DNA from 4 places in the Gynuella sp. genome. Region 4 is predicted to be linked to each of the others. Evidence: predicted binding sites of a transcription regulator. Region 4 holds the regulator's gene; each other region holds the start of a gene.
The links. The regulator FNR, encoded in region 4, switches genes on or off when oxygen is low (the NO sensors DNR and NnrR bind a similar motif). The targets are predictions, from matches to a motif close to TTGATNTANATCAA.
Positions count from the first base shown of each region.

Region 1: the regulator FNR is predicted to act here: its motif matches at 2,011-2,024, upstream of ACQY6I_RS05420 (FeoA family protein).
Region 2: the regulator FNR is predicted to act here: its motif matches at 3,700-3,713, upstream of pflB (formate C-acetyltransferase).
Region 3: the regulator FNR is predicted to act here: its motif matches at 4,414-4,427, upstream of ACQY6I_RS06165 (cytochrome-c peroxidase).

Region 1 covers NZ_JBNKSF010000014.1:105,444-113,076, reverse strand. The annotation lists gene ACQY6I_RS05435 (phosphomannomutase CpsG) at 1-55, opposite strand, end outside; gene phnP (phosphonate metabolism protein PhnP) at 220-1,014, opposite strand; gene ACQY6I_RS05425 (hypothetical protein) at 1,284-1,874, opposite strand; gene ACQY6I_RS05420 (FeoA family protein) at 2,087-2,335, shown strand; gene feoB (ferrous iron transport protein B) at 2,332-4,371, shown strand; gene hisI (phosphoribosyl-AMP cyclohydrolase) at 4,397-4,804, opposite strand; gene ACQY6I_RS05405 (transcriptional repressor) at 4,856-5,308, shown strand; gene ACQY6I_RS05400 (metal ABC transporter permease) at 5,345-6,127, opposite strand; gene znuC (zinc ABC transporter ATP-binding protein ZnuC) at 6,132-6,854, opposite strand; gene ACQY6I_RS05390 (zinc ABC transporter substrate-binding protein) at 6,979-7,633, shown strand, end outside.
Region 2 covers NZ_JBNKSF010000045.1:38,853-46,485, reverse strand. The annotation lists gene ACQY6I_RS18965 (NAD(P)/FAD-dependent oxidoreductase) at 1-576, shown strand, start outside; gene ACQY6I_RS18960 (hypothetical protein) at 626-1,954, opposite strand; gene ACQY6I_RS18955 (hypothetical protein) at 2,123-3,421, opposite strand; gene pflB (formate C-acetyltransferase) at 3,945-6,209, shown strand; gene ACQY6I_RS18945 (sensor histidine kinase) at 6,293-7,633, opposite strand, start outside.
Region 3 covers NZ_JBNKSF010000016.1:34,034-41,666, forward strand. The annotation lists gene ACQY6I_RS06145 (GNAT family N-acetyltransferase) at 1-742, opposite strand, end outside; gene ACQY6I_RS06150 (NAD(P)/FAD-dependent oxidoreductase) at 744-2,030, opposite strand; gene ACQY6I_RS06155 (aldehyde dehydrogenase) at 2,339-3,841, shown strand; gene ACQY6I_RS06160 (Fur family transcriptional regulator) at 3,945-4,379, shown strand; gene ACQY6I_RS06165 (cytochrome-c peroxidase) at 4,612-5,613, shown strand; gene ACQY6I_RS06170 (cytochrome-c peroxidase) at 6,378-7,382, shown strand; gene fos (fosfomycin resistance glutathione transferase) at 7,505-7,633, shown strand, end outside.
Region 4 covers NZ_JBNKSF010000007.1:280,257-287,889, forward strand. The annotation lists gene ACQY6I_RS02350 (histone deacetylase family protein) at 1-875, opposite strand, end outside; gene ACQY6I_RS02355 (bifunctional acetate--CoA ligase family protein/GNAT family N-acetyltransferase) at 1,034-3,697, shown strand; gene nudC (NAD(+) diphosphatase) at 3,678-4,511, shown strand; gene ccoM (cytochrome c oxidase subunit CcoM) at 4,550-4,669, opposite strand; gene fnr (fumarate/nitrate reduction transcriptional regulator Fnr) at 4,741-5,493, opposite strand; gene ttcA (tRNA 2-thiocytidine(32) synthetase TtcA) at 5,608-6,495, opposite strand; gene ACQY6I_RS02380 (hypothetical protein) at 6,567-7,061, opposite strand; gene ACQY6I_RS02385 (gamma-glutamylcyclotransferase family protein) at 7,342-7,633, opposite strand, start outside.

The sequences.
Region 1 (7,633 bases), on a different contig from region 4:
CTTTTCCGAGTTCACCACGGATGTCGTAGGCTTTGAAGCAGGTTAACTCAGCCATAGATTGCTCCCTATTGATATGGAAATGGGTCCTGGCCTGAGCCGAGGATAGCGGCCCAGTCTCCGGGTTTGGATATAGTATCTGTTGCCAGGGGTGAATTAACAGCTTTTAACAAACAATTAACCCAATACTTAAGACTGTGTCATATCCGACGACAAAATTATTCAGGTTCCGAGTTTAGAGCGGAGGTTGCCTGACAGGTTTTCGAGGCGAATGGTCAGCTGATCCACGGCAACGTGAATATGCATTGGCAGGCGTTTGAAATGTTCGATTAGAAATAAATCCATGGTATGGCTGATATGGGTGAGGTAGGTCGTCTCCGGTTTTACTTCGCGTACGATCTCTATAACTTCATCAAAATCGTTATGGTGCTGATGACTCGCGACACCCGGTGGGTGAGTACAATCGATAACCAGTACTTCCGGTTGCCACTGCTGTAGGAACTTTTGGCTCTGTTCAGGTAGGCCCCTGGTATCGGTCAGATAGGCTATTCGATGAGCCGGGGATTCAACACAGTATCCGTAGGTCGGGCGGTTATGTTGCAGGGGAAGAGGCGTAATATTAAGGATCCCTGCCTGGAAAACCTTGAAGGACTCAATGCTTGGTTGAAAATCCAATATACCTGGTTCTGCAATCAATGCATTTGGTGATTGTGGATCAGAAGGGCAATACACTGGAATGATATCGTTCATGCCGCGACGCAAGTGAAAGAGCCCCTGTATATGATCCATATCGAAATGCGTTAGAAGAATGGCATTGAGGTCCCCAGGACTAAAACGCTGACCTAAATCGGTGAGTCCTGCATCCAGCAGAACCATATTGTTCTCATGTTGGATCAGTGCGCAGGCAGGGCGACGAATATAAGAGGATATTAAACGAGCACGTTGACAGGCTTTGCACTCGCAGCCGTATACTGGAACCTGTTGTGAGTCACCGGTTCCCAGAAAGGTAAGTTTCATCGGTACGGGTCTCTGTTCGACGTGCAGATAGAATGTAGTCCGGTAGATACCTGCTTACCGCACCTGTATCAGAATGTGTCTTTTGGGTTTCTGACAGGCTGATATCCTGAGATTCTCTTCGCCGTTGCTGCAAGCGCTGTTGCAGCATGAAGTGTCGGTTTCTAGCGCAAATAGACATTGTTTGTTTCCATGGTGTCAATTATTTTCGGTCATCATGGCCCGGAAATATGACATTCGTATGAAGGGAGGTAGCCAGCTATCGTGACTACTTAAGGGGTGCTTTCATAGCTATTGCTATCGAGACCATCATAACGGCGTGCTGAGGTTGTGCCATCTTTTTCAAGGGAGCTGCTGGCTGCAGCTGATCCGAGTCGCAGAGACTGAGAGCCATTATCGAGTTGAAAAATGGAGTATTCAGTACTCTCTCCGGACTCAATATTCAGCTCAACAGCGGACTCTGAGCTGTTAGTCAGTAAGGCGTTGCCGATTTCATAGCAGGAATAATAAGATTGTTTGGTGGAAATTGTATTGCTGTTGCAATCGGTAGTGGAGTAAGTGATGTAGGTTTCCTGAAGGGTGCCATCTTCAGAGAAATTCAGCTCGGTCTTATAAGCTTTGCCATCCATTGAGCCTGGATTTCCAGTACTGCCGGACGCACGCGTTATTGAGTGTAACGTTGTGTCAGTCGTCAGTTTGTCATTGGCAACAATTTTGCAGCTTTGTCGCCAGTTGCCAATCAATTCCCGGGCTTGGGTATTGGATGTCGGACAGCGGTAGTCGTCATTGTTTTCGGTGTTACAGCCTGTTTGTATTAACGATGCTGCAGCCAAGGATAATCCTACGGTAAACCTGGTTGTCATGCTGATAATCTTGTTCGGAGTTGAATATTGCCATCTTTTACAAGGTTGCGGATTCAGGCAAAGCAAATTTGCCGGTAATTTGATGCATGTCTCAGTAATTTTTGGTCCTGTCGGTTGGCTGCTTTATTGCTTGTCTTTGATTTATATCATGACAGTCTAGTATTTCATCTCTATCATTGAGAATCATTATCAATCTTGTCAGGGGGCGGTCTATGGTGTTATCACAGTTACAAAAGGGACATGTCGCAAAAATTCACCGGGTAACCCACCCCCACGGTGAAACTCAGGAACAGCTGATTAGTTTGGGCTTTGATCCAGGAGAAACTGTACAGTTAATGATGAAAGCTCCATTTGGGAATCCCATGCAAATCAAAGTGGGGTCGACACTTATAGCAATTCATTCCACAGATGCTCAACATGTACATCTATGTGAGTCGGAGTGTAAGGATCATGCTGTATGAGTTTGAGCATTACACTGGTCGGAAATCCAAATACTGGTAAAACCACCCTGTTCAATAAACTTGCAGGGACCCGGCAAAAAGTGGGCAACTGGACCGGCGTGACGGTCGAATGTAAAACCGGCTTTTTCAGCACCAATGAGCGGCGTGTGGACATGACCGATCTGCCCGGAGTCTATAGTTTAGGGCATCATTCTGGTGGTATGGACGAAGCGCTGGCACGGAAGTTTTTAACTGAAGATAGTTATGATGTAATCGTTAATGTTGTAGATGCCACCAACCTGAAGCGTAACTTGAAGCTCACCGCTGAGCTGGTGGGAATGCAACGGCCTATGATCGTTGTGCTGACGATGACTGATTTGGCCGAAAAAATAGGATCGATGCCGGATGTAGCGCAGTTATCCGCTAACCTGGGTATTCCGGTGATTGATGGCAATCGCTATTCTGCCAGTGAATTGCAAAAACATCTGGCTGATGTGGCTCTGGAAGTCAAACAAATCGGCAAACCCGTTGTAATGCAGTCTGTTTCTCACTGGCTGTCGGGTGTTATTAAAAATACCTCAGGCGGACAAAACATCACCGAAAAAGTGGATTCCATCGTATTGCACCCCTGGTTTGGCATTCCGATATTTTTGTTTGCCATGTACACAATGTTTGCGCTGGCCATCGGTATCGGATCATTGTTTATCGATCCTATTGATATGTTGGCCGGATATTGGTTTGTGGAACTACCCAGTCATTGGTTGATGGTGCTGGGTACTCCGGACTGGATGATTACGGTTTTTGCCAAAGGATTAGGAGGCGGGTTACAGCTGGTTGCAGGCTTTATTCCGGTTATTGGATTTCTGTATCTTTGTTTGAGTATTCTGGAAGACAGTGGCTATATGGCCAGAGCTGCTTTTATCGTGGATCGCATGATGTCTGCAATTGGTTTGCCGGGGCAGGCATTTATTCCACTGTTATTGGGGTTTGGTTGTAATGTCCCCTCGATCATGGCTACTCGAAGCCTGACCAATATCAGACAGCGCATGTTGACCATGGCAATGGCTCCGTTTATGTCTTGTGGCGCCAGGTTGGCCGTTTACGCTATGTTTGTCTCTGTTTTCTTTCGTGACAATGCTGAACTACTGGTGTTTGCTCTTTATCTCTTGGGTATTCTTGTGGCAGTGGGAACGGCATGGATATTCAGAAAACAGTTGTTTAAGGATGTTCGTGCCAGTTCGTTTATGGAGATGCCGCACTATCATCGTCCACGCTGGAGTAATGTGGGCATTTCCAGCTGGCATAAAATTCGTGGCTTTGTTATGCGGGCAGGCAAAACCATCGTATTGGTTTCAGCTGTACTGACCGTTCTTAACTCGGTACCGTCATGGCGCTCTGAGCAACAGGAGGGACGCCCCTCTGCGCTGGCCGAAGTCGGGCAGGTGATTGCACCGGTTTTTACGCCGATTGGAATGGGAGAGGATAACTGGCCGGCTGCCGTGGGGATTTTTACCGGTATTCTGGCCAAGGAGGCTGTCGTTGGTACCATGGAAGCTTTGTACTCGGGAGAAACCGAGGATGCCAGTGAGTTTGTTTCGCCGCTGACTAATGTTACTGAAGCGGCAGCATTGCTGGGTTCAAATCTGCTGGGTATCGTGACCGCTGTGACTGATCCGCTGGGTTTTACTGATGTGGCTCAGGCAGAGGCTGGGGTTGTCGATACTCCGAGTCATTCGAAAATGGTTGAGTTATTCGCAGGTTGGCAAGGGGCGCTGGCTTATCTGGTATTTATTCTCCTATATACCCCTTGTGCGGCTGCCATAGGGGCACTGGTAAAAGAAGGGGGCAAACTCTGGACACTCGTAGTGGCAGGGTGGACCACATCGGTGGCATATGCCGCTGCGGTCTATTGTTTCCAGTTGCTGACATTTGCCCGGCATCCGTTGCAATCTTTCACAACACTTATGCTCGTTACCATCTGGATGGTTGCTTTTGTTGTGTTGCTGAAAATGTGGGTAAGGCCAAAAATCAACCGCGAGCTGATTGCTGTTGGTTGAAGCAAAGTATCACTACCAATCCGGCTCAGGCCGGATTGGTGAGGATCGTAACTTGATCGCCGTTCACTTCAAGATAAAAACAGTTGCGACGATTGGTGTGGCAGGCTGGTCCAGTCTGATTCACTTGTAACAGGATGGCATCGCCATCACAATCGAACCGCATGCTGACCAGCTTTTGCACATGCCCGGAACTTTCGCCTTTGCGCCAGTAGCTCTGGCGTGAGCGCGACCAGTAGCATACCTGTCCGGTTTCGAGTGTTTCCCTGATGGCTGCTATATTCATCCAGGCTAGCATTAATACTTCTCCAGTATCATGCTGCTGGGCAATGGCCGGGATTAACTCCTGTTCATTGAATTTAAGCTGGCGCAAAGCGTCTTCCAGCCCGATCTGCTGACCTTGGGGTAAAGTTTCGTAGTTTTTAAACTGACTCATAACCACTCTTTCAGTATGATTGGAGTCAGCATTATCGATGAAACGGAATATATGGCAAAGGCGATTCTAACGACCGCAGAACAATTATGTCAGCAGCAGGGTGAAAAGCTGACTGAGTTGCGGAAAACCATATTGTTGATTCTGGCAGAACAAGAGACAGCATTAACCGCTTATCAGTTACTGGATTTGTTGCAGCAGGCCCGTCCCAATGCCAAACCACCTACGGTTTATCGGGGACTGGAGTTTTTGCAGCAGCTGGGTCTGGTCCACCGAATTGACTCTACCAATAGTTACCTGGTGTGCCATCACACCGATCATAAACACAGTGCCCAGTTTTTTATTTGCAACCGCTGTGGTTTGGTAGAGGAGTTGAAGCTGGATAATCTGACTGAACAGTTGGAGCAGGAAGCATTGCAGCGCAGTTTTCAGATTCAATCCCAAACCATTGAAGTATCCGGCATTTGTGGCAAGTGCCAGCAGGCCGCTGGAAATCTAAAAAAATAGCGGTGATTCCATTGCTGGCAGATATGATGTAACCGATCAACTCTGGCGTCGAAACAGGCTGGCCATGAATAGCAGACATGCAAATATCACGATTGCGGGTCCGCTGGCCAGGTCCCACCAGTAAGACATCAACAGGCCTCCGAACACCGACAAACTTCCCAGCAGAGAAGCGAACACAGCCATTTGTTCGGGAGAACGAGCGAGTCGGCGGGCGGTTGCTGCCGGCACAATCAGAAGTGAGGTGATCAGTAATATACCTACGGCTTTCATTGCGATGGCAATGGTAAAGGCCAGTAACAGCAAAAAGATCAGCTGTATACGGGTGATCGCAACGCCTTCGGCTGCTGCCAGTTCGGTTGAAACAGTCATCAACAGTAAGGATTTCCATATCACAGTGAGTGTTAGCAGTGCTGCGATACCGATGGCATATATCCAGGCGATATCGTTCCAGTTTAACGTCAGCAGGTCTCCAAATAGCAAGCCATTGAGATCAATCCCGGGGTTATGAATCATCCCTAGGGCGATCAGTCCGAGAGAAAGTGAGCCGTGGGATAAAATTCCCAATAATGTATCTGTTGGCAGCAGTGTTTGGCGATCCAGAATAAACAGCAGAATGGCCACCGTTGTGGTGGTTACAACCAGTCCTAACAATGGCTGTATGGCCATGAGCAGGCCCAGAGCGACACCCAGTAAGCCTGAGTGGGCCAGCGTATCGCCAAAATAGGCCATGCGCCTCCAAACCATAAAACTTCCCAGAGGACCGGTGATCAGTGCGATCCCCAGACCACCCAGTATTGCCATGATCAGAAACTGATCCATACATTTAACCTTGCTCAGATAAGTGGTGGTGATGGTCATGATGGTGGGTATATATGCCGATGCTACTGTGATGACCAAACAATTGCCGGAACTCCGGATGTTGTGAGACTGTTTCCGGTTCTCCGGAGCAACACAAATGACGATTCAGGCACAATACCTGATCGGTTTTGGCCATCACAATATGCAGATCGTGGGAGACCATTAAAATACCGCATCCAAGTTCGTCACGGATCCTTTGGATCAATTCGTAAAGTGCCACTTCACCAGTAAAGTCCACACCCTGTACGGGTTCATCCAGGACCAGCAGGTCGGGGTTATTGATTAATGCTCTGGACAGTAATACCCGCTGCATTTCACCGCCACTGAGTTTTTGAACGTATTGGTTTGCCAGGTGTACGACACCGGTCATACTCAATACCTGTTCAATGCGTTGTACAGATTGTTTTTGTGGTAACGACAGAAACCTGGAAACCGTCAGTGGCATCGTATTGTCAATATGCAGTTTCTGTGGCATGTAACCAATTTTGAGGCCCGGGCTACGTTCGATCTGCCCACTGTCCGGTGATAGGATGCCTAGTAGTATTTTTACCAATGTAGATTTTCCAGCTCCATTTGGGCCAATCAATGTAACCAGTGAGCTCTTTTCCAGAGTTACGTGGATATTTTCAAGAATTTGTTTTCCCTGCCGGGAAAAGCCAAGTCCGGAAGCCTTGATCAAGGTGGTCATGAATGTAACAACTTAGTGATGAAAGGTGATATTCAGGTTGTTATATTATAACATTTGTCGCAATGTTCAAAGCTTGGGAGAGTTCTCGTTGTCAGTCCGGTCATTCTGTTTTTGGGTTATTAGCATGATATCTGTTTTTTCGATAGCAGATACGAACAGTGTAGTAGTTACCATTGCACCTTTGCATTCTATGACAAGTGCCGTGTTAAAGGAGAGTCGGTACCATGCGGAGTTGTTGCTGAATACCGGTGCTTCTCCTCATGACTTTCAGCTTAAACCATCTCAAAGGCGACAGTTGGAACAGGCAGATCTAATCGTGTGGGCTGGCCCTAACCTGGAGTCCTCACTGGTCAGAATTATGAGTCAGAAGCAGGACAAAGTGTTTGGTCTGCAAGAGTACGGCTCTGCTCTTACAATTTTTCCATTTCGCGTTAATCATGAATTTGAAGCTGATCATGAGCATAATGGCAGTGACCCTCACTTTTGGCTGTCACCTGAAAATGCAATTGGGTTTGTAAATGCTTTGGCTGATCGTATGGCCCGACTGGATCCGGATGAGCGCGAATTATTTCTGAACAATGCGCGGCAATTTGCCACCCGGATGCAGGATAAGGCCAGAGTTTGGAAACAGCAGTTAGCGCCTTACCATGAAGTTCCTTTTATTGTTCTGCACGATGGTTTTCAATACATGGATCACTTTTTTGATCTGAATTTTGTAGCCGCTATATCAGTGAACCCGCAATTGGCTCCAGGCTTAAAAACTATTCATCGCATCAACG
Region 2 (7,633 bases), on a different contig from region 4:
TGTGCCAATGGCTATGTGACTGGGTTGCATCCAGAGTTGGACTCAAGAGTGCTGCCGACTGGCACGTATATCGTCGCGACCGAGCCTCTGAGTGATGAGCAGTGCAAGCGCATTCTGCCGCAAAACACGGCAGTCTGTGATCAGAATGTTGCCCTGGACTACTATCGTTTAAGTGCAGACAACAGGTTGTTGTTTGGCGGCCGCTGCACCTATTCCGGGCGTGACCCCAAGTCGATTAAGGCCATTATTCAGCCCCGTATGGTGCGTTTGTTTCCGTGGCTGAAGGATGTAAAGATTGATTACGAATGGGGGGGGATGCTTGGGATCGGTGCTAACCGTTTACCGCAGATAGGGCGTTTGCGCCCTAATATTTATTATGCTCAGGCTTATGCCGGTCATGGGGTTGCCGCCACTCACATTGCAGCCCAGTTGGTGGCTGAATGTATTTGTCTTGAAAGCAACCGGATCGAAGTATTTGAACGAATTCGGCATATGAAATTTCCCGGTGGACCGTTATTGCGCTCGCCCCTGTTGGCTCTGGGGATGATGTATTACCGGTTTATGGACTTATTTTAGCGAGGATAACCGGCAGGCTTAAAAGCCTGCCGGTAGAGGGAGAATCTGCTCAGAATGTGTCCCCGGCAGACAGGATTTCGTCGTCTATGATGACACGGCCGTCAACAGCTTTGTAGGCTTTTAACTTACCTGAGACAACCCGGTTCGTCCGGCCGGCCTCAAACTCGCTTGTAAAAGACTTTTGTAAGATGGTACCGCCCGTGACGGCATATTCCAGATTGAGATTACCGTCGCTTATGCCGTTGCTAACAGGCTCGTCGTAAGCGTTCATGTCGTCACCGTAGAAGCTCCAGGCAGTGTTGTCATCAATGCTGATTTGATAAATGTTGCCATAAAATGGATCGTTGATTTTCTGGAATATACCGTTGAACGGGGTCAGGCTTGTTTCCAGGAAGGTTAGCCTTCTGTCCCTCAAATATATGTCCAACTTATTAATCGAGCTGTTGTTAATCGCAAGGGAGTTATTGGTGTTGTCCAGGGTAAGATCGAGATGAATATCATCGCCGAATAAGGACCCCCGCCACTCCTCGCCAAGTGAACCATCGTAGTAGAAGAGAGATGTGATTTCGTCATTCAGCTGTATACTCAGTTTTAGCTGCCCAGACTGCTCATCGGTTTCAATCGTTAAAAGCTGATCACTCTGGGGAAGCCTCAGGTCATTACCGTTATTGTAGAAATGGATCGCTTCAGGGGTGGCTAAGCTTATTTTGATGTGACCACTATTCGCTGTGGTAACAGAATAGCTCGCCTTACCTTCCAGACTATCGGGCAGAGAGCTCCGGTCATATCCAAGCTGTGCCAGCAGGTTGATGGATTCTTCAAGATCAACTGTAATGCTGAAATGATCAGAGTTGGCACCATATTCGAGTTCGAGTATAGGGTCGCCATCATATTTGAATATTAGCGAGCCATCTGTACTGGAAATATAGTTGGCAGTGATGGCGTAATGGTTCAGGGCGCTGATACATTCATTTCTCACACTGGCGTCGGCACAGGCGTTGTCAGTGTTAAAGGTCAGTAAGTACTGATTGTCGCTCAGGTGTTGCATATCGAGCATGTTGGCAAGCACTTCTCCGGTTTTGCGGATGTCAGAGTCGCTCCAGCCTTCCAGATAAATATGCACATTATGAAGCTTATCTTCCAAGGCGGAACTGTAAAAATTACTCAGCAATTCGTTGTAGTATATTGAATCTAATACGTAATTAGCGGCTTCTCCCTGGGATAAAAAAAACTGGTTAAACTGTTTCAGAAATGGGGTCAGTACTTCTTCTTTGGTTCTTGACTGCTGGGTACTGCCTTTAGAGTCATTACCACCACTATTACAGGCAGACAGGGCAAGGGCTGCCCATACCAGCAGAGTGTATTTGACGAGTTTCATTGTATGCTTCCTTATTTTAAATAAGAGCTGTTATTGGTCATCAGCAACCCATTCCATTAGGAGAATAGAGATTTGCCTGGAGGAAAATGTAACTGCGAATAGTAGCAGTTCCAATTATGTCAGCAAACCGTCAGTAAACAAAAGTAAGTAATGTTGAGCTGTTGTGTTTTAGAAATGGTATTGGATGGTGATGGCGCTCAGATTACCACCTAGGCCTTTATGAAGGTGTTTGGTTGATGGTGGTGTCGTTGGTTTGACAGGCATCCTCAGATTATAGTGTGCTGCACGGTAGTTGTTGGAGTTGTCTGCTTTCTGGGAGTCAAGCCCGATTAGCTGGCTGGTCGATAATTGCAGTTCGAGGTCGTGCCAACGTTTGCTGATGGTCATTGTCAGGGTCGTCGTCAGGGCTGACTCCTGAGTTGGTTGTTGGTCAAGTGTTGTGAGCGTCACGATACTGCCTTCGAATAATGGCTGCCAGGCTTGTAGCTCTCCATTGATCTGCCAATAATCAATTCTGGCACCTAAAATGAACGTGGTATTCCAGGGCTCGTTGAACCCGTGCCAGTTTGCATGAATACCCTGGCTGAGCGCGCTGATATTGCCATTCACCTGCTGAACCTCAGTAATATAGTTGTTCCCGGTAATCTCATCACCACTCCACACCTGGCCGCTCTGGTCAAGCTGTATGGCGTTGGCATGGAGACCGATGCTGCCGTTGGATAATAGCGGCAGTATTTCAAAACTGGCAGACCACATTGTCAGATAACCTTCAGTGTGGGTCAGCTTGTTGTCTTCCTTAAGTTGAATTGGATGATGGGATAATTTGATTTGAAATACCGGTCGTTCTGAGCGGTTAGTCAACCATGCTGAAATATTGAAATCCCGGTCACCCACTAAAATATCCAAACGCTGGTGACAATTGTTCCAGCGGCTATAGATCCCCTGAACCGACGAGGACAGTGTGGCCGTTCGACCAAAATCATCCTGGTAATTAAAATCGTAATGCTTACGACTGTGATAGTAACCAAGCTCGGTATTGGTTGAGATGTGGGTGCTAATATTTAGCAGTTCCGGACCAATCTGGCCAGATAGCATCTGGTTATGCCACTCGCCCTTCCAGGAGCCCGTCACTGTCGAATTGGAGGTGTCAGACTTGAGAAACTGGTCACCAAGTTTATAGCGCCAGAGTGCATTCTGATGATTGATCTGTAAGCCAAATCGCGAGTTGTCTGTAATGGACTGCTCTATTGTTAATGTGTTGTTGTCATTGATGTGCTTTGCTTTTCGGGTTTGTACTAGATGCTCTGTTTGATAGTTCCAGCGAATATAGTCGTCTTCTGGTGGGCACAATTCTGACATGGCAAATGTATCTGTAGCCCATTGTAATGGCTGGGTAATTTGATCTACTGGCTGGGAATTTGAATAGACTGGCAGAGCAGAGAGCATTATCAAAGTAAGGGACGACAAGCTTGGATTTCCTGGTGATGGTGCAGTGCTAACGATAGCAGATTTGTGTCATTACCACTGACATAATAATGCTGTAATAAAATTACAAAATAATAAATGTCAAGGGCTATTTTTGCGTAATTTCGCTGATAACGGATTGTTCTCAATAGCGAATATTCATTGTCTGCTATCCTGAACCCCTGTTTTTATGGGGGTTTTGCGTAATTTCGCGCATAGGAAAATCACAAACGGGGTTGGCCGATAAAAAACGTAGTTTTATTACAAAATTGATTGTCAGGGTGATCTGTGTCAATTCGAATCGCCGACTAAGGTCTAATCTTTCCGGTGTAAATTGATCGGGTGATCTGATCAATCGGGAGAGTTCGTGCCAGGCCTGTCCAGCTGTTATCGGTAATCTGTAACATACGTTCAGGAATGTATCGCTCTTCGAGGCTCGGCTTTCATGTTTCATCTAATTGCTGACTCGACCCGGACTCTCCTTTTTTACCAGTTTTTTTTATAAATATTTCCCGAGGAGATGTTCATGTATACAGACGATTTTGCCGCAGGTGTAGGTGCTAAAGAAGCCTGGGAAGGCTTTGTGGCAGGAAGCTGGCAGCAGGAAATCAATGTCCGTGATTTCATTCAGTTAAATTACGCTCCTTATGACGGTGATGATCAATTTTTGGCTGCTGCCACTGATCGTACCCAAAAAGTCTGGGCACAGGTCATGGAGCTGATGAAAGAAGAAAACCGTCTGGGCGGTCCATTGGATTTTGACGTGGACAATCCAGCGACCATCACTTCTCATCCGGCCGGTTATATTGACCAGTCATTGGAAAAGATCGTCGGTTTGCAAACTGATAAGCCTCTCAAGCGCGCTATCATGCCATATGGTGGTATTCGTATGGTTGAAGGAAGTTGTGAGGTGTATGGCCGTGAACTGGATCCGGTCACAAAAGCGTTTTTCTATGCTCATCGCAAAACCCATAACCAAGGTGTATTCGATGCGTATACTCCTGAAATTCTGGCCTGTCGTAAGGCGGGTGTGATTACTGGTTTACCTGATGCCTACGGTCGTGGCCGTATTATTGGTGATTACCGTCGGGTAGCGTTGTACGGTGTTGATCGTCTGATTGAAGGGAAAAAGGCTGAAAAAGCAGCAAGCGCTCCTGCAAATATGGATGAAGATATCATTCGTCTGAGAGAGGAACTGAGCGAGCAGATAAAAGCTTTGCAGGAAATGAAAGTGATGGCACAGAGCTATGGCTTTGATATCAGCAAACCAGCCAAAAATGCAACCGAAGCCGTACAGTGGACTTATTTTGCATATCTGGCAGCAGTGAAGAGTCAGAATGGTGCAGCAATGAGCTTTGGCCGTGTGTCCACCTTCCTGGATATTTTCATTGAGCGCGATCTGAAAAGTGGCGTTTTGACTGAAGAGCTGGCGCAGGAATTGATCGATGATCTGGTGATCAAACTGCGTATGGTACGGTTCCTCAGAACCCCTGAATATGATGAGTTGTTCTCTGGTGATCCAACCTGGGTAACTGAAGCCATTGGTGGTATGGGATTGGATGGTCGTTCACTGGTGACTAAAAACAGTTTCCGCTTCCTGCATACTCTGTATAACCTGGGTCCGGCTCCTGAACCTAATCTGACAGTCCTGTGGACCAATCAGTTACCCGAAGGATTTAAGCAGTTCTGTTCCAGAGTCAGTATTGATACATCATCCATTCAGTATGAAGGTGATGATCTGATGCGCGATAAGTTTGGTGATGACTATGGCATTGCCTGCTGCGTATCGGCAATGGCCATTGGTAAACAGATGCAGTTCTTTGGCGCCCGTGCCAATCTGGCAAAAACCATGTTGTATGCGATCAATGGTGGTCGTGATGAGAAGTCCGGTGCCCAGGTCGGTCCTGAAATGGCCGTTATGGATGCTGAGGTGCTGGAGTATGACAAAGTGGTGGAACGCTTTGACTACTACATGAAGTGGTTGGCCAGTACCTATGTGAATGCTCTGAATATCATTCACTACATGCATGATAAGTATTCTTACGAATCTGCGTTAATGGCTCTGCACGATCGTGATGTGCTGAGAACCATGGCGTGTGGTATCGCCGGGCTTTCAATTGCAGCCGATAGTTTGAGTGCTATCAAGTATGCCACTGTCAAGCCTGTTAAAAGTGAAGCCGGTTTGGTGGTTGATTATGTCATTGAAGGGGATTTCCCGAAATTTGGTAACAATGATGAGCGGGTGGATAGTATTGCTACGGCTCTGGTAGAGAAGTTCATGGACTATGTTCGTGAAAACCCAACTTACCGGAATGCCAAACCGACGCAAAGTGTACTGACCATTACTTCCAACGTTGTCTATGGTAAGAAAACCGGTTCAACACCGGACGGCCGTAAAGCCGGCGAACCATTCGCACCAGGTGCCAACCCGATGCATGGTCGTGATACTAAAGGTGCGCTGGCATCACTGTTATCAGTGGCCAAACTACCTTATGAACACGCAGAGGATGGCATCAGTTACACCATGAGCATGGTACCGGCAGCCCTGGGTAAAGAGCGCCTGGCCCAGGTGAAAAACCTGAGCAGTGTTCTGGATGGTTACTTCAATGCCACAGGCCACCATGTCAATGTGAACGTGTTGAATCGGGAAATGCTGTTGGATGCCATGGAGCGTCCGGAAGAATATCCGCAGCTGACCATTCGGGTATCTGGTTATGCGGTCAACTTTGTAAAATTGACCCGTGAACAGCAGCAGGATGTAATCAGCCGTACTTTCCACGGTCAGATGTAAGTTCTGATCGCTTGGCAACCCCGGCGGTTGCCGGATGATAAAAAAAGGAAGCAGTTTTGCTTCCTTTTTTTATGGATGTCTCGTTAGTGGCGTTCCATTGATTCTGCAGAAGGGGGACTTTCTGTATTGCTTGGAAAAGTAATCAGACAAGCAGTGCCTTTACCTGGTTCGGTTTTAACATCTATCTTGCCATGAAGTTTCTGAGTTACCAGATTGTAAACAATGTTCATGCCGAGGCCGGTACCGCCCTGGCTTCTACGGGTTGTAAAAAATGGCTCGTAGACTTTAGCTTTGGTGGCGGCGTCCATGCCTGTGCCGAAATCACGGACCTGAAGTTGAATCAGGTTGTTCACATGATGACAGGAGACAACGATGTCACCGGTTGTCTGTCCCTGATTATAGGCATGAATATAGGCGTTCATAATTAGATTGGTCAGTAGCTGTGCAATGGCTCCGGGATAGGTTGTGACAGTCAATGACTCATCCAGATCCAGTTTGATCGTTACTTGTGAACGTTTCATCTGTGGCTGTAGTGAACGTACGAGCGTGTGTATATAAGAGTTCAGTTGCACTGTTCTGAGTTCTTCATGGGTCTGGTCGACGGCAACTTGTTTAAAGCTTTCAATCAGTTCTGCGGCGCGTTTCAGGTTGTCGCTGAGAATCTGACAGGATTCTTCGGCAGAAGTCATAAAACTGTCCATTTGCGTGCGGGTCAGTTCATTTTCAGTGAGTTGTCTGGCGACCTGTTGTATCTCTTCCCAGAGAAAGCTGTTTGCGGTGATAGCCACTCCAAGAGGCGTGTTGACTTCATGTGCTACTCCGCTGACCAGCTCTCCGAGAGAAGCTAACCGTTCCTGTTCGATCAGTTCCTGCTGTGCCAGTTTTAGTTTTTCCAAAGATTCGAGCAAATGATTATTTGTGATGAGTAGTTGTTCTGTTCGCTGATGTACTTCTGCTTCCAAATTTTTGTGATGCAACATAATTTGTTTTTCCCGTTCCCTCAGTCGTTCCAGTAGATGGTGATATTGATGCAGTAGATCAGACAGTTCGTTGTTCTGCAGTCCATCATGAGTAATGGAGATATCATCAAGATGAATTTGCCCGGCACGATAGTGAGCAAGACCTTCGCTGAGCTTGCTGATTGGTGTGGAGATATTGCGAGTCAGCATGCGGTGGTAAAAAAAAGCGGTAAGTGCCAGAGCCAGAAGTCCAATGCTTGTCTGTACTTTCAGCGCCGGCATGAGCCCTGCCCAGATGCCCTCACTGGTAATTGTAAGAGCGACATGACCGATCAGTATTTCTTTGGGTTTCAGGCCCAGATAAACAATACGGTTATAGTAAATGAGTCGACTGTTTTGCGATTGTAGTCCTTCTTCGGCAAAAGAAAGATTATGCAGAGGGGTGATTTCGCCATACTGGGCGAT
Region 3 (7,633 bases), on a different contig from region 4:
ACAAAGTCGCATGATAATTAGCGTCCGCAACAATGACCTGTTGCGCGGCAAACTGACTCACCCATTCAGCCATATGAAACAGCAGATTTCTGGCCAGACCGCGGTTCCGATATTCCGGCATCACCCAGACATTCTGATAACGGGCCAGGCCATTCAAATGATATACCCCGGCATAGGCCAGTAATCGTGAGCCGGCAAAAACCCCGAACTGACAGCCATACTGCCGTTGTTGCAACAATTGATACTCATAAAGGCGTTGTTGCAAATATGATTGATGATCGCCACCAGACTCCTGCTCCAGCAATGACTTCATTTGTTCGTCATACCACTGCAGCCAGTCTCCAGGCTCAGTGAAAGCTCTGATCACAAACTCCGAATCCATAGCGAGTGGACGCTGCAGGGCTTCTATACCTGCACTGAGCACATGATTCTGTTCATATAGAAAACCATCCTGTTGAAACAGCTGAATCAGACCTTCATCCATATCATCATTTGCGACCCAGATAAACGTCTGATGTCTGACCTCTGGCAGTCCGGAAAAACACTCGCAGAACAATGCCTGCCACTGCAACATGCTTTTCGACACCAGCGAAACCTTCAAGGCCAATGTATTGCCAAAATAAAAATAAGGATTCGCTGGTGTCCGGGTTATCAAATACTCATCAGTCTCCTGCTGCTCGCAACGCAAATGGTGCACCACATAATCACTGCGCACACCCAACCCAATCTGCCTGTTGGCCATTTCAGATACCGAGTTTGTCCCTGAGACCATAATAAACGGCACCAATTGCCGTATAAGGCGCACGGAACAAACGCCCTCCTGGGAATGAAAAGTGCTTCAGACTGGCAAAGGCATCAAATCGTTCTGCCTGACCTTTTATTGCTTCGGCAATCAGTTTGCCGGCCAAATGTGTGGTCGTGACACCATGGCCACTGTAGCCCTGGGCGTAATAGATATTGTTACCAATACGACCAAACTGCGGCAATCGGCTGAGGGTCAACAGAAAATCCCCGCCCCAGGTATACTCGATTTTAACACCGCGTAACTGCGGGAAGGTGGTTTCCAGTTTTTTACGGATAAAACGCTCGATGGAGGCTGGATCACCACCACCATAGGTAACCCCGCCGCCGTACAACAGCCGGAAATCTTCAGTAATACGATAGTAATCCAGCTTATAATTACAGTCTTCGATACAATAAAGTTCAGGAATCAGACTGCGGGCGCGCTCTTCTCCCAACACTTCGGTAGCGACCACCTGGGTACCGCAGGGCATGGTTTTCGCCGCCAGTTCCGGAATCAGATTACCCAGATATGCGTTACCGGCGATCATCACATATTGACTGCGCACCAACCCGCCATCGGCCGTTTTCACGACCACTTTATTGCCTCGCTCAACAGCCACCACTCTGGAATCTTCATAGATCTGACCACCTAGTTCCTCCAGTGCGGCCGCCTCGCCGAGGGCCAGATTCAAGGGATGGATATGGCCGCCGCTCATATCGAGCAGACCACCGCAGTAAACATCCGTCTTCACCACATCACGAATGTCCGCCTGTTCCAACAAGGTCAGTTGTTCATGGCCATAACGCTCCCACAGTTTTTTCTGTGCTTTCAGCTCATGCATCTGGCGCGCATTAAACGCTGCAAACACACCTCCCTGACGATAAGCGCAGTCGATATCATACTGCTGGATACGCTGGCGGATAATTTCTGCACCCTCGAAAGCCATATTGCCAAGCACCCCTGCCAACTCACTGCCATAGGCACGTTCAATCACATCGATGTCGCGGCTGTAACTGTTGACCAGTTGTCCTCCATTGCGACCACTGGCGCCAAAACCGATTCTGGCGGCTTCGAGCAGCACGACGTTATAACCCGCCTCAGCCAAATGCAGAGCACTGGATAAACCGGTAAAACCACCTCCGATGACACAGACATCGGTATCCACCGGTCCTGCCAGACACGGGCGATCCGGGCTATCGTGAGCAGAGGCTGCATAGTAAGAACGAGTATGGGGAGTTCGGCTCATTAACGCGATTCCTGTTATCCAATTATGATGAAGAGCCTAGCGGAAGCCATGCAAAATGAGAATAACCGCGACCAAGACAAATACCACAATACTTGCCTGCCGGTAGAAATCCGATATACCGTATGAGGATATAAGCAGCTTTGCAGAATAGGGTATGAGTAGTTCAATCCGTTGCAGTAGCTCTTCGCCCGAATATTTCTGACTGACACAAATGATTTTGACGAGCCGGCAATCCGCCCGCTCAATCCAAACATGGCCGTTTTGCCTTTGCAGACATCAACCCTACTAACCAGATAGAACTGAATACTATGACTGAGCTACACGACCTGAACTACTGGCAGACCAAGGCCAAAGGCCTGAGTTTCGAAAACCGCGCATTTATTGATGGCGAATACACCGCGGCTGCATCCGGTGCAACATTTGAATGCATCAGCCCGATCGATGGCAAACTACTGACCAACGTCACAGCCTGCGATGCCGCCGACGTGTTGCGCGCAGTGACCGCGGCCAGAACAGCATTCAACAGCGGAGCCTGGTCACAGATGGCACCTTCTACGAGAAAAAAGGTTCTGCTAACGTTTGCCAGCCTGATTGATACTCATCGCGAAGAGCTTGCTCTGCTGGAAACTCTGGACATGGGCAAACCTATTGCCGACGCCCTTGAAGTGGACGTCTCCGCCACGGTGAGAGCCATCAGCTGGAGCGCCGAAGCCATCGACAAACTATATGACGAGATTGCTCCCACAGCGGCGGACGAGCTGGGTCTGGTGACCCGTGATCCTGTTGGTGTGGTCGCCGCCATCGTACCCTGGAACTTTCCCATGATCATGGCCAGCTGGAAAATCGGCCCGGCCCTGGCAATGGGGAACTCCGTTATTCTCAAACCTTCAGAAAAGTCTTCGTTAACAGCCATTCGGCTTGCCGGATTGGCCCGGGAGGCAGGCATTCCCGCCGGGGTATTCAATGTCCTGCCAGGTTTTGGACATACTGTCGGCAAGGCACTGGCGGTCCATATGGATGTCGATACCCTGGTATTCACCGGTTCCACTAATGTTGCCAAGCAGCTACTGGTCGATGCCGGGCAATCGAATATGAAACGGGTCTGGACCGAAGCCGGTGGCAAATCCCCCAACATCGTGTTCGCTGATGCTCCGGATTTGGATGAGGCCGCAGAAGCCGCAGCGGCGGCGATCTGTTTTAATATGGGTGAGATGTGCACAGCTGGATCACGTCTGCTGGTCGAAGAGTCTATTGCCGAAGACTTCATAGCCCGGGTTCGCCAAGCCTTTCAAAACTGGCGTCCTGGACACCCCCTTGACCCTGCCACCAATATCGGCGCGATCGTTGATGAAGTGCAGTTAAACAGGGTGTTAAGTTACATCGACAAAGGTCAGGCAGAAGGTGCACGTCTAAGCCTGGGCGGCCAGCGCAGCCAAATTGTGTCCGGTGGGTTTTATGTTGAGCCGACCCTGTTTGATAAGGTCGACAATCAGATGACCATTGCCCAGGAAGAAATCTTCGGACCAGTACTGAGTGTTGTCACCTTTCACGATGAAGCCGAAGCTGTGCAATTGGCCAATGATTCCATTTACGGCCTTGCAGCAGCCCTCTGGACCAGCAACCTGAGTCGTGCCCATCGAGTGGCCCGGGCTTTGCGGGCGGGTTCCATCTGGATCAATCAATATGACGGCGGAGACATGACTGCCCCATTTGGTGGTTATAAGCAGTCTGGCAACGGCCGAGACAAATCACTGCATGCTTTCGACAAGTACTGCGAAATCAAAGCCACCTGGATAAAACTGGCACCCTGAACAAAAATCAGGGGTAATCCACAAATTATTTGACCTCGGACATAGCCACCAAATGCAGGGATGCCTATGGTGGCTATTATTTACCTGATGAATGGTCATATCTATGTCAAACAGTGCTTCCACCACACATATTTCTGCGCATACTTCTGTGGTGCAAAAGCTACTTGATCATGACGTACTGCCGACCCCCCAACGACGGATCATTGCCGAAACCCTGTTTGCCAAGCCTCAGCATTGCACAGCCGAACAACTGCATGACCAGATCAAAGCCAGTGGTTACAAGGTTTCCAAAGCAACGATTTACAATACCCTCGGGTTGTTTGCGCAAAAAGGTCTGGTCCGAATGATTTATGCGGACACTGCCACGACGTTCTACGATTCCAACACCTCAGCCCATCATCACTTCTTCAATACCGACAACGGCGAGATTTCCGATATTCACGAAAACCTGATTCACAGCTATTTGCAGGATTGCCTGCCAGCCGGTACCCGGCTGGATTCAGTCGATCTGGTCGTGCGTATTCGCAACAAGTTCTGACACGCTGTTTTTATCCACCAATCATTTATCTGAATTGATCTGAATCACACCACTTGGGTTTAGAATAAGTCTAAATATAACCACACTCAAAAAGTGGTTATAACAGGATGGTCGGTTACTATTTTTGAGTGTGAACATCTTCCAGACACATATTCACATTTTTGAAAACTTGATGTTTTCGTAGCGGGAAAGTGTGAAACCAATACAACAAACACATGTAAGGAATAACACCATGAAATTGAAAGTAACCGCTAGCCTATCGCTCATGATGGCGTTCAGCTTTTCAGGTCACCTGATCGCCGCCACCCGCTCAGAACCCATAGAGCCAATTAAACCGGTTCAGTCCATCAATCTGGGAATGGTGGAACTTGGTAAGAAACTGTATTTTGATCCACGCCTGTCCAAATCCGGCTTTATCTCCTGCAACTCCTGCCACAACCTGAGCATGGGAGGAACTGACAACTTGACCTCTTCAATTGGTCATAATTGGCAACAGGGACCGATCAACGCCCCCACGGTCTTAAACTCAAGTATGAATGTGGCACAATTCTGGGATGGTCGCGCAGCTGATCTTCAGGCCCAGGCGGGCGGCCCCATTGCCAATCCAGGGGAAATGGCCTCAAGCCATACACTGGCGGTGGACGTATTACAGTCCATTCCTGAGTACGTTATGGAATTCGAGCAGGTGTTTGACAGCGACAAAATCACTATCGATGAAGTCACCCAAACCATTGCGGAATTCGAAAAAACCCTCGTCACGCCCAACTCACGGTTCGACAAATGGCTGCTCGGCGATAACAATGCCATCAGTGAACAAGAACTGGCTGGTTATAACCTGTTTAAAAACAGTGGTTGTACTGCGTGCCACAATGGTGCTGCGGTAGGTGGTAGTTCTTTTCAGAAAATGGGATTGGTTGCACCGTATCAGACCAGTAATACGGCAGAAGGTCTCAGTGCGGTAACGGGAAAAGACGCTGACCGCATGAAGTTTAAGGTACCAACTTTACGTAACGTCGCACTCACTTATCCCTACTTTCACGATGGTGCTGCTGGAACGCTCAGCGAGGCTGTTGAAATCATGGGGCAGATTCAGCTGGGCAAAACATTCTCAGATACAGAAAATACTCAGATCGTTGCGTTTCTGAAAACACTGACAGGTGAACAACCTTCTTTCCCATTGCCGATTTTACCACCTTCAAACGAGAATACCCCCAAGCCCATTCCTTTTAACTGATCATTTATCGACCGGCGGGAAAGGCCGGTCGCTCGGCACTTACATCCTCCCTAAATGCCACGATGACACAGGTATTTCATTAGCATCAAAATCATTTAGGGGCCTCTGAAAAAGGGCAACCATTTTGACCGCTCGCAAAGTCGTAGTTTACGGGCGTAAATAAGGATTAAAAAGAGTGCAACCTTCAGATGGGGCTAACAATGTCCTGCACGAAAATAGATCATTTTCAGAGGATGTTTAAATTAATTCTCATTAATCATTGGCAGAAAAAAACATTCCGTCAGTAGCAGAGCGTTTCAACGCCTCATCAATTAGTCTTATTCAGTTTTTTGAAAAGGCGTTTTTTTTCGTCTTGAATATTCAACCAGACACATCGAAAACTATATTTTTGATCGTAACAAATTATCGAAAACACTATAAAAACAGCTATTTTACTCATTATTAAACCAAACTTAATTTTCTGTAATGATGATAATTTACAGCCAAAATACACCTGAATATTTTTTATTCATGCAATACTCGTTTACACAAACATTTGAACCATATCACTTCTACTGTCTTTAGAATCATTCCAATCAATTACAGAATAATGCCAAGCGTAATTATCGTCTCCGTCGGAATTTTTTTACGCTGCATGACTCCTGACTAACACACCCCCTGAAATAGGAATTCAAAAAACAAAGGTAAAAGCACACCTATAGGGTGGTGTCATGGGGAATATTTGCCTGAACTCAACACTGACAACCAACAGATAGGATAACAACATGCCCTTTAAATTTCCCAATAAACACTCTGCAGTACTGATCAGTCTGCTGTCTTTGGGAGTGGTGAGCCAAGCGGCCACAAATGAACCTATTCAACCAATCAAGGCACCGGCCCAGATCAACACAGGTCAGGCTGAACTGGGGAAAAAGCTGTACTTCGATCCCCGGCTATCGAAGTCTGGATATATTTCCTGCAACTCCTGTCATAATCTGAGCATGGGGGGAACGGACAATATCACCTCCTCTATCGGTGATCACTGGCAGCAGGGGCCAATTAATGCTCCAACAGTATTAAATGCCAGTATGAATCTGGCTCAGTTCTGGGATGGCCGGGCAGAAGATCTGAAGGATCAGGCCGGTGGCCCAATTGCCAACCCCAAGGAAATGGCTTCCAACCATACACTGGCAATTGAGGTGCTAAAGTCAATCCCGCAATATGTGGTAGAGTTCAAACAGGTGTTCAATTCTGATCAGATCACTATCGATCAGGTCACCACGGCCATCGCTGAATTCGAAAAAACCCTGGTCACACCTGGTTCCCGCTTTGACCAATGGCTGGAAGGCGATAAAACAGCACTGAACGACACTGAACTGTCCGGCTATGAGTTATTCAAAAGCAGTGGTTGTACCGCCTGTCACAATGGCCCGGCAGTGGGTGGGACCATGTATCAGAAAGTCGGCGTGATCAAACCTTATCAGACCAACAATCCAGCACTCGGTCGCTTTGATGTGACTGGCAACGAGGCGGATAAAAATGTCTTCAAGGTACCGACCTTACGCAATATCGAGCTGACGTACCCGTATTTTCATGATGGTGCTATCAAAACATTGAGTGAAGCAGTGAATACCATGGGCGAGATCCAGCTCGGTAAAACTTTCAATGCCACAGAAAATACACAGCTGGTTGCTTTTCTAAAAACACTGACCGGTGAGCAACCACAGATCACTCTGCCAATACTGCCACCATCCAACGACAATACTCCACAACCACAACCCTTCAAATAGTCTGTCATCCGGTCGCGCTTGCGGCCGGTCTTTTACCCTGACCCTGGACTGCCAGCACAAAGAACCTGGCCGACGGTTGCAAAACGAGATACCTTCTCGCGCAAACTGTACGGACATTCATCATGATCACCCAGCTCAATCACCTGACCCTTGCTGTTTCAGAACTCGATCGCGCCTTTCGGTTTTACACCATCGAACTGGGCCTGACACCACATGTCAGATGGCAAAACGGTGCATATCTCAGTGCAGGT
Region 4 (7,633 bases):
ACCTCCAATAAGGCGCGGACATGTTGCTCAACTGATGCAGCCAGTGCTTTCAGATTATATCCGCCTTCCAGCATAGAAATAACGCGGCCGTCGGCGTACTTATTGGCAATTTCACAGAGTCTGGAGGTGATCCAGTGATAGTCATTGGCCAGCCAGTTCATTTCTGCCATCGGATCATCTCTGTGAGCGTCGAAGCCTGCTGAAATAAAAATAAACTCCGGTTTGTGCTGTACTAACGCTGGTAGCCACTGTGCTTCCCATATCTTCATCAATTGTTCGCCAGTACTGAATGCAGGGATAGGGCTATTGATGATATTGGGACGGTCAATGTTCCAATGGCTGTTCGGATAAAAAGGATGCTGAAATGATGAGCAGAACAAGACATCCGGTATATTTTTGAATATCTCTACTGTGCCATTCCCCTGATGTACGTCAAAGTCAATCACTGCCACTCGTTTGATATTATGTTTTGAGCGCAGCTCCTGAACAGCAACTGCGATGTTATTGATAAAGCAAAAGCCCATCGTAGTATTGGGTTCGGCATGGTGTCCAGGAGGCCTGACAGCACAAAAGGCTCTCTGATATTTACCGTCGACGATATCGTTAACGGCCTGAATGCCCGCGCCGGCAGCAAAATAAGCCGCGTCATGACTGTGAGGACCCATTAATGTATCCGGGTCAGCCTGAATTAACCCGGACAGTGGCGACATTTGTTCCAGTTGCTCTATGTACCGAGGGTGATGAACCCTGAGCACAGCTTCTTCATATGCCATTTCAGCCTGTAGTTGCAGCATTTTATTGTTCAGGCCAAGATTGGAAAAATGGCGCTGGATAGCCATTGTTCTGGCTGGACTTTCCGGATGTCCCTCACCCATGTCATGTTTTTCTGTGAAAGGGTGGCTCAAGAAGGCGGTATCTATCATTATTGTGATTATCAGTCTGGGTCTGAACGATTCTTAAATATAAGAGAATTTCATGGCGGAGACTATGCCTTAAACACTAATGATTCTGAACTAGCGAAAGGTCGGTGATCATGTCAGCTTTAGCAACCTTCTTTAACCCCGACAGTATTGTTGTATTTGGTGCTTCAGAGCGCGAAGGCAGCATGGGGGCCCTGGTAATGAAAAATATCGTGGCTGCAGGCTACGATAAAACGCTGATTGCTATAAACCTGAAACCATACAGTCAGGTGTTTGGTGTTCCCTGCTATCAGAGTCTTGCCAAGATCAAGCAACCAATTGATCTGGCAATTATATGTTTGCCAGCAGAAAATATTTCCAAAGTATTGAAGCAGATTGCTAAGAAAAGAATTCGTTCAGCAGTCCTGCTGACTGGCGGCATCAGTCGCCAGAAAGGTGCAACAAGAGCGGCTAACCAGGGTATCAGGGACCTGGCAATTAAGTTGGGTATCCGAATAATCGGTCCGAATTCAATGGGGGTGATGATTCCAGCGCTGAAAATAAATGCCTCTTTTGCGCATTTATTTCCTTCAGCCGGAACAACTGCGTTTGTGGGCCAGTCAGCAGCAATGGGCAGTGCTTTGTTGGATTGGGCGGTTGGTCGTGGTATCGGTTTTTCCCACTTTATTACCGTAGGAGCCGCAGCGGATGTAGAAATCGCGGACATTGTGGACTATCTGGCGGCTGACCGACGGGTTAAGTCCATTCTGCTCAATATCGAAACATTACCTGATGCTCGTAGATTGATGACCGCGTTGAGAGCTGCATCCAGAACCAAGAAAGTATTGGCAATTCGAAGTGGGCTGAAGGACCCCGTACCTGCCGGTTTAAAAAGTCGTGATCGGGTGGATTATCGCTTTTTCCGGCGTGCAGGGGTGCTCGAAGCAGAATCCATGGATGGCTTGTTTAACGGGTTTGAGATTCTCAACCGCATGAAACCGTTGTTCTTTGAGTCCCTGGCCATTATTTCCAATGGGCTGGGTACTTCAATGCTGGCTTTGAATCGTCTGGTGCAACTCAAAGGTCAGCTTGCGGATATGTCCAGTATTAAAGATGCTCTAAAAGATGTCACCTGGTATCAGGACGAAATCGGCTTTAATCCAATGGTGGTTGCGCCGAACACGTCGACTGAGGGATATCGGAGTTTGCTGCAAATGGTTGATAAGGTGAAAGGTTTGGGGGCGATAATGCTGGTGGTGACCCCGAATCACAGAAGTCATCCCATGCGATTAGCTGAGAGCCTGGTTCCGCTTATTAAGTCAAGCCGGCATATGGTATTAACGTGTTGGTTGGGGATCGAGTCTGTTCGTGAGGCGAGGGAGCTGTTTGATCGTCACAACCTGCTAAATTTTGATTCTCCCTCTGAGGCTGTCGAAGCGTTTATGATTATGGTTCATCATGAACGTAATCAGACCAGCCTTCGGGAGACCCCACCCCAGTCATTTAGTATTCAGGCATCCAATAAAGCAACCGTCGAATCATTGATTCATTCAGTTAAGCAGCAGAACCGCGAATACATGACCTGGATTGAGGCCCGGACAGTACTTGAAATATATGGTTTCAATCTTGTCGGTTCGAATTTTTATACCTCTCAGAAACAGTTATTTGCCGAACCCAATCAGGCATATCCCGTCTCCCTGCGACTGGTTCATGAGGCTTATTGTTATCCATTTGCCTATGATGATAATCCCAGAACCCGATGGCGTGGAGTGGTCATTTCGATCAATGACTTCAATGAGCTGAAAGATGCTACCCACCAGTTGTTGTCTGATCAAAAAAATCTGTTCCCTGGCAGTAAAGTACTGGGGTTTGGTGTCCAGCCGATGAGGCGAAAAATGGACTCGCTGGTATTCTCAATGGGGTTGACCCGGGATTCCCTGGTTGGCCCGCTCGTGGTGTTTGGAGAGGGGGGTTCTACAGCAGATATATTGGCTGATCGGCGCTTTGGTTTACCGCCATTGAATTCGAATCATACCCGAAAATTGATTTACCGTAGTCATGCATACTCTGTATTAAGTGAGAGATCCGATAATCCGGAAAAAGATATCGAAGAACTCAGTACAGCGTTGATGGCTGTTAGTCAGATTGCCATTGATCACCCGAGCATTGAAGGTTTGGAAGTTAACTTGCTGCTGCTACCTGACCACTCTCTGCTGGTATTGGGGGTTGCGATCAATCTGGGTAAGTCTTTTCCATCTCCAATCGTGCCTTATCCTATTCATCTAGAAGAATCAATGACGTTAAAAGATGGTCAGGAGCTGGTCTTGAGACCTATTCGGGCGGAAGATGAAGCAGAGTTGAAACTGTTTTTTGAACGCATGACAGCAGAAGCTTTGCGCTTTCGCTTTTTTGGCAGTCGTTTGAATTTTGAACATCGTGAGCTCGCTGCCATGTGTCAGATTGATTATGGTAGAGAGATGGCATTTGTCGCGGTTGATCAGTACCAGCGCATTTGGGGAGAGGTACGGACCTGGAAGGATGTTAATACCAATGAGATCGAATTTGCCGTAATGGTCGATCCTGAAATGCAGGGGAAAGGGTTTGGTTCGCAATTGATGCAGCGTATGATCCGGTACAGTGAAAATGAAAAAGCGACTGCTATCGTCGCTGAAATCATGAGTGACAACGAGCCCATGCTAAGGCTTGCCCGTCACTGTGGTTTTGAGCAGGTTTGTCAGGACGATGGTGTGTGTATGGTAAAACTGGAACTGAAAAAAGATGCTGTATCAACTGGATGAGACTTATTGGTCAATTGATTTTCAAGAAAAGCACGATTTGTCGGCAGGTAATATTCTTTTGTTTCAGGGGGGGAATCTGATTGTACCCAACTCCGGTGATTGGGTTTTGCAAGCAAAGGATATTCTGAATATTGAGGTTGATAGTGTCGGCTATATTGCCTCCCTGGAGGGGGTTCCCTGGTTTGCAGGTTGGTTGGATGAAAGTTATGAGCTGCCTGAAGGTTGGTGGGTTGTTACCGTTCGTGATGTTGCCCGAGAAAATGAGCAGGTTTTTGCGATGGTTAGCCGGGCTGTTCAGCTGCATACCTGGCGGCAGGACCATCGGTTTTGTGGGCGTTGTGGGCATAGAACACGATATTTTGATCATGAACCAGGGGCCCATTGTGATCATTGCGGGTTGACTGCTTATCCCAGGATATCGCCTTGCGTTATTGTGTTGGTGTATCGGGGGGAAGAAGTGTTACTGGCCAATGGTGTGCGTCACAAAGACTCAGGTATGTATTCAACGCTCGCAGGGTTTGTTGAGGCAGGGGAATCTGCGGAACAGGCTGTATATCGAGAAATTCTCGAAGAAGTCGGTGTGAGAGTGAAAAACATTAGTTATTTAAACAGTCAAACTTGGCCTTTTCCGCATCAACTAATGCTTGGCTATGAGGCTGAATACGAATCAGGAGATATCCGGATTCAGGAACATGAAATTCTGGATGCCCGCTGGTTCCATATCGAAGACCTGCCAAAATATGCACCTAACCTGAGTATTGCAGGCTGGATGATCGAAAGGCATCGGGAAAAGGTTCGTATGGCGAAGAAATAAAGGCGTTATGAGTATTAAACAGATAACGCCTCTGCTGCTTAGTGCTTGTCTTTTTTCTTATGAGCATCGCGATACATGAAATAGAAAATACCTCCGGTAATAAGTACCACGAGGCCAACGGTTCCTATTCCTGCGAAGATAATCTGATCGATATACATAATTACACTCTCCATACATATGCATGTAGGACGAGTGTAATTAAAAAATCAACACCAAAAGTTGATACGGATCAGCCCAAGCTGGAGACAATAATATCCAGCTCGCAACGTTCGGTTTCGCTCAATGCGGCAAGATCCCATAATGCTCTCTGATCCAATAAGGAGATTTCCTTGGCGTTACCCGTAATCTCGATCAGATCCTGCTTTTGAAAGCGTGTAAATACTCGGCTTACTGTCTCAACTGCTAAGCCAAGATAGTTTGCCATATCAGCCCGGGACATAGATAAACGGAAGGTTTTGTCAGAAAAACCGCGACGTTTGAATCTGGATGCCAAGTTTAACAAAAAAGAGGCGATACGTTCTTCTGCGCTTTTCTTTGATAACAACAACATCATTTGCTGGTCATCACGAATTTCCTTGCCCATCGTCCGCAATAACTGGCGTCTAAGTGCGGGTAATTCTGCACTCAGATCATCCAGACTCTCAAATGGAATTTCGCAGACGTTAGTGGTTTCAAGTGCCTTCGCTGAACACGTGTACAGTTGTGTATCAAAATTACTTAACCCAACCAGTTCGCTGGCCAAATGAAATCCTGTAATTTGTTCTTCACCATCATTTGTTAGCGTATAGGTTTTAAGAGTCCCCGTACGTACAGCATATACCGATGTAAACGGCTCGCCCTGCCTGAACAGATGATCACCTTTTTGGATGGGACGACCACGACGGATAATTTTTTCCAGTTTGTCGAGGTCGTTGTCCTGTAAGCCAATAGGTAGACAGAGGGGATGCAGGCTACAGGTATCGCAGTGGGCAGTACTAACCATAGAAAATTTTCCTGACAATATTTTTGGTCACATTATGGAACTTGATTCAGATCATGCAAGTATATTGACTAATATCATGACTTTTTTTTTGGACATGTACTTTACCTGCATTGATTAGCTTATGGCTCCTGGTTCCCAGCTTTCCACCTGAGTTTGTTTCATTGGGCTTAGAGGCCCGTCATCGCCAATATTCAGCGAGGCAATGCCATTAATACTCAGAGTATTGAAATCGAACAGGCTGGTATCCGCCAGTTGTGATGGCGCGACATTCTGGATTGCTCTAAAAATAATTTCACTGCGGCCGGGCTGCAGTTTTTCCCAGTCTTTCAACATTTGTTTGATTGACTGACGCTGAAGATTTTCCTGTGAACCACACAAGTTGCATGGAATGATCGGAAATTCCTTAGTCTCAGCATACTGTACAATATCTTCCTCTTGGCAGTAGGCCATAGGGCGAATCAGAATATTACGTCCTGAATCTGCCAGTAATTTAGGAGGCATTGCCTTAAGTTTGCCACCGTAAAACATGTTCAGGAAAAGGGTTTCAATGATGTCATCGCGGTGATGACCCAGAGCGATTTTATTTGCCTGAATCTGTTCCGCAAAAGCATACAGAGTTCCGCGCCTGAGACGGGAACACATTCCACAGGTGGTTTTTCCTTCCGGCACCATATCCTGAACAATGCTATAAGTATCCCGTTCCAGAATATGATAAGGCACATTGATAGATTGCAGATATTCGGGCAGCACATGCTCAGGAAAGCCAGGCTGTTTTTGGTCAAGATTAACAGCCACCAGATCGAAATGTACCGGTGCACTTTTCTGTAGCCCCAGAAGAATGTCCAGCATCGTGTAGGAATCCTTGCCTCCCGACAAACATACCATTACCTTGTCGCCATCTTCGATCATATTGTAGTCAGCAATTGCTTTTCCGACTTCCCGGCGCAGGCGCTTTTGTAGTTTGTTAAATTCTGTTTTGTCTTTTTTACTGAGTGTTTGCATGGTTTGAGGCAGGATTGGAATATGGATAAAAAACGAACGCGCGTTCTACCATTTTCCTTAGTGCTTGTAAATCAAGCAGCTATAGAGTCTTGTTTTAACCAAGCCTGTAAAAAATGAACAAACTTGACTTTGTCATGAAACTCCCTGCTAGGATGAAAATTTTTACACCAGTATTCGGCTATTCTTATGACATCCGTTTTAGCGGGTACAGGGATCCCTGAACTTTCATACATAAACCAAGCAATTGCAGTGGAATAAGCCAGATTGGTGGATAGTTCAAGATGAGGTTGTTCGAGAAAGCTTCTCTGACCAGCTAAACCTCTGACTTTACTCGCCAGGTCTGGTGTCTGCGCCAGATAATTGTCCCAAATGTTGTTATGTTCCTGCTCAGTGATATTAAAAAGACCATAACCCTGGTCAGAACTACATCCTAAATGATATCCAAGATCTGATTCTGTGGCGGCCGTGGCAATCAGTAGAGCTTCGTGCGCTTCATTCCAGACCCCGAAATATTCCAGTGTCGGTTTAATAACGCAGTTTTTTAATTCGCTTGCACAGATACCCATATATTTCACCAAAAAATGAAGTAAATGGTCTTTGCTTCAATATTGACTATATCGGTTCGCAGATACTGAAACTAAAGACTATTTACATAATCCGTCAACAAAAGTACTTATAAATTACGCTAGCAAAATCTATGAAAGGTATTAGATCTTTTGGTTGGTTTTCACTTAATTATTAGCATATTTAGTCACTAAAAATGCGCACATGCTGTTTGTTGCAGGCGCAATTGATGACTTTGATGGTTATTGAAAACAGAGTTGGCTCCAGTTCTGCAAAAAAGTGTCAGATATTTTTACGCTGCAGAATACAGTCGGGTAGGTGCTGCATCAGAAATGTGTCGTGTAGGTGATAATGAGTGTCACTTTCTATCGCTCTTGGGTAGCGAGGGGCAGACCTGTCATTGATAAGGTTACCCCAGTGACTGGTTGTTTTAATAAACTCTATTGCAAATGCTTCGTCCCAGGAAAAGCAGCCTTTAAGAATGACATCCAGATAACTTTGGGTTATCGGATATTCTGATGATGGTGATCTGGTTTGGTGGCCAACATAGGTCCAGACGATTGCATCATCAGGA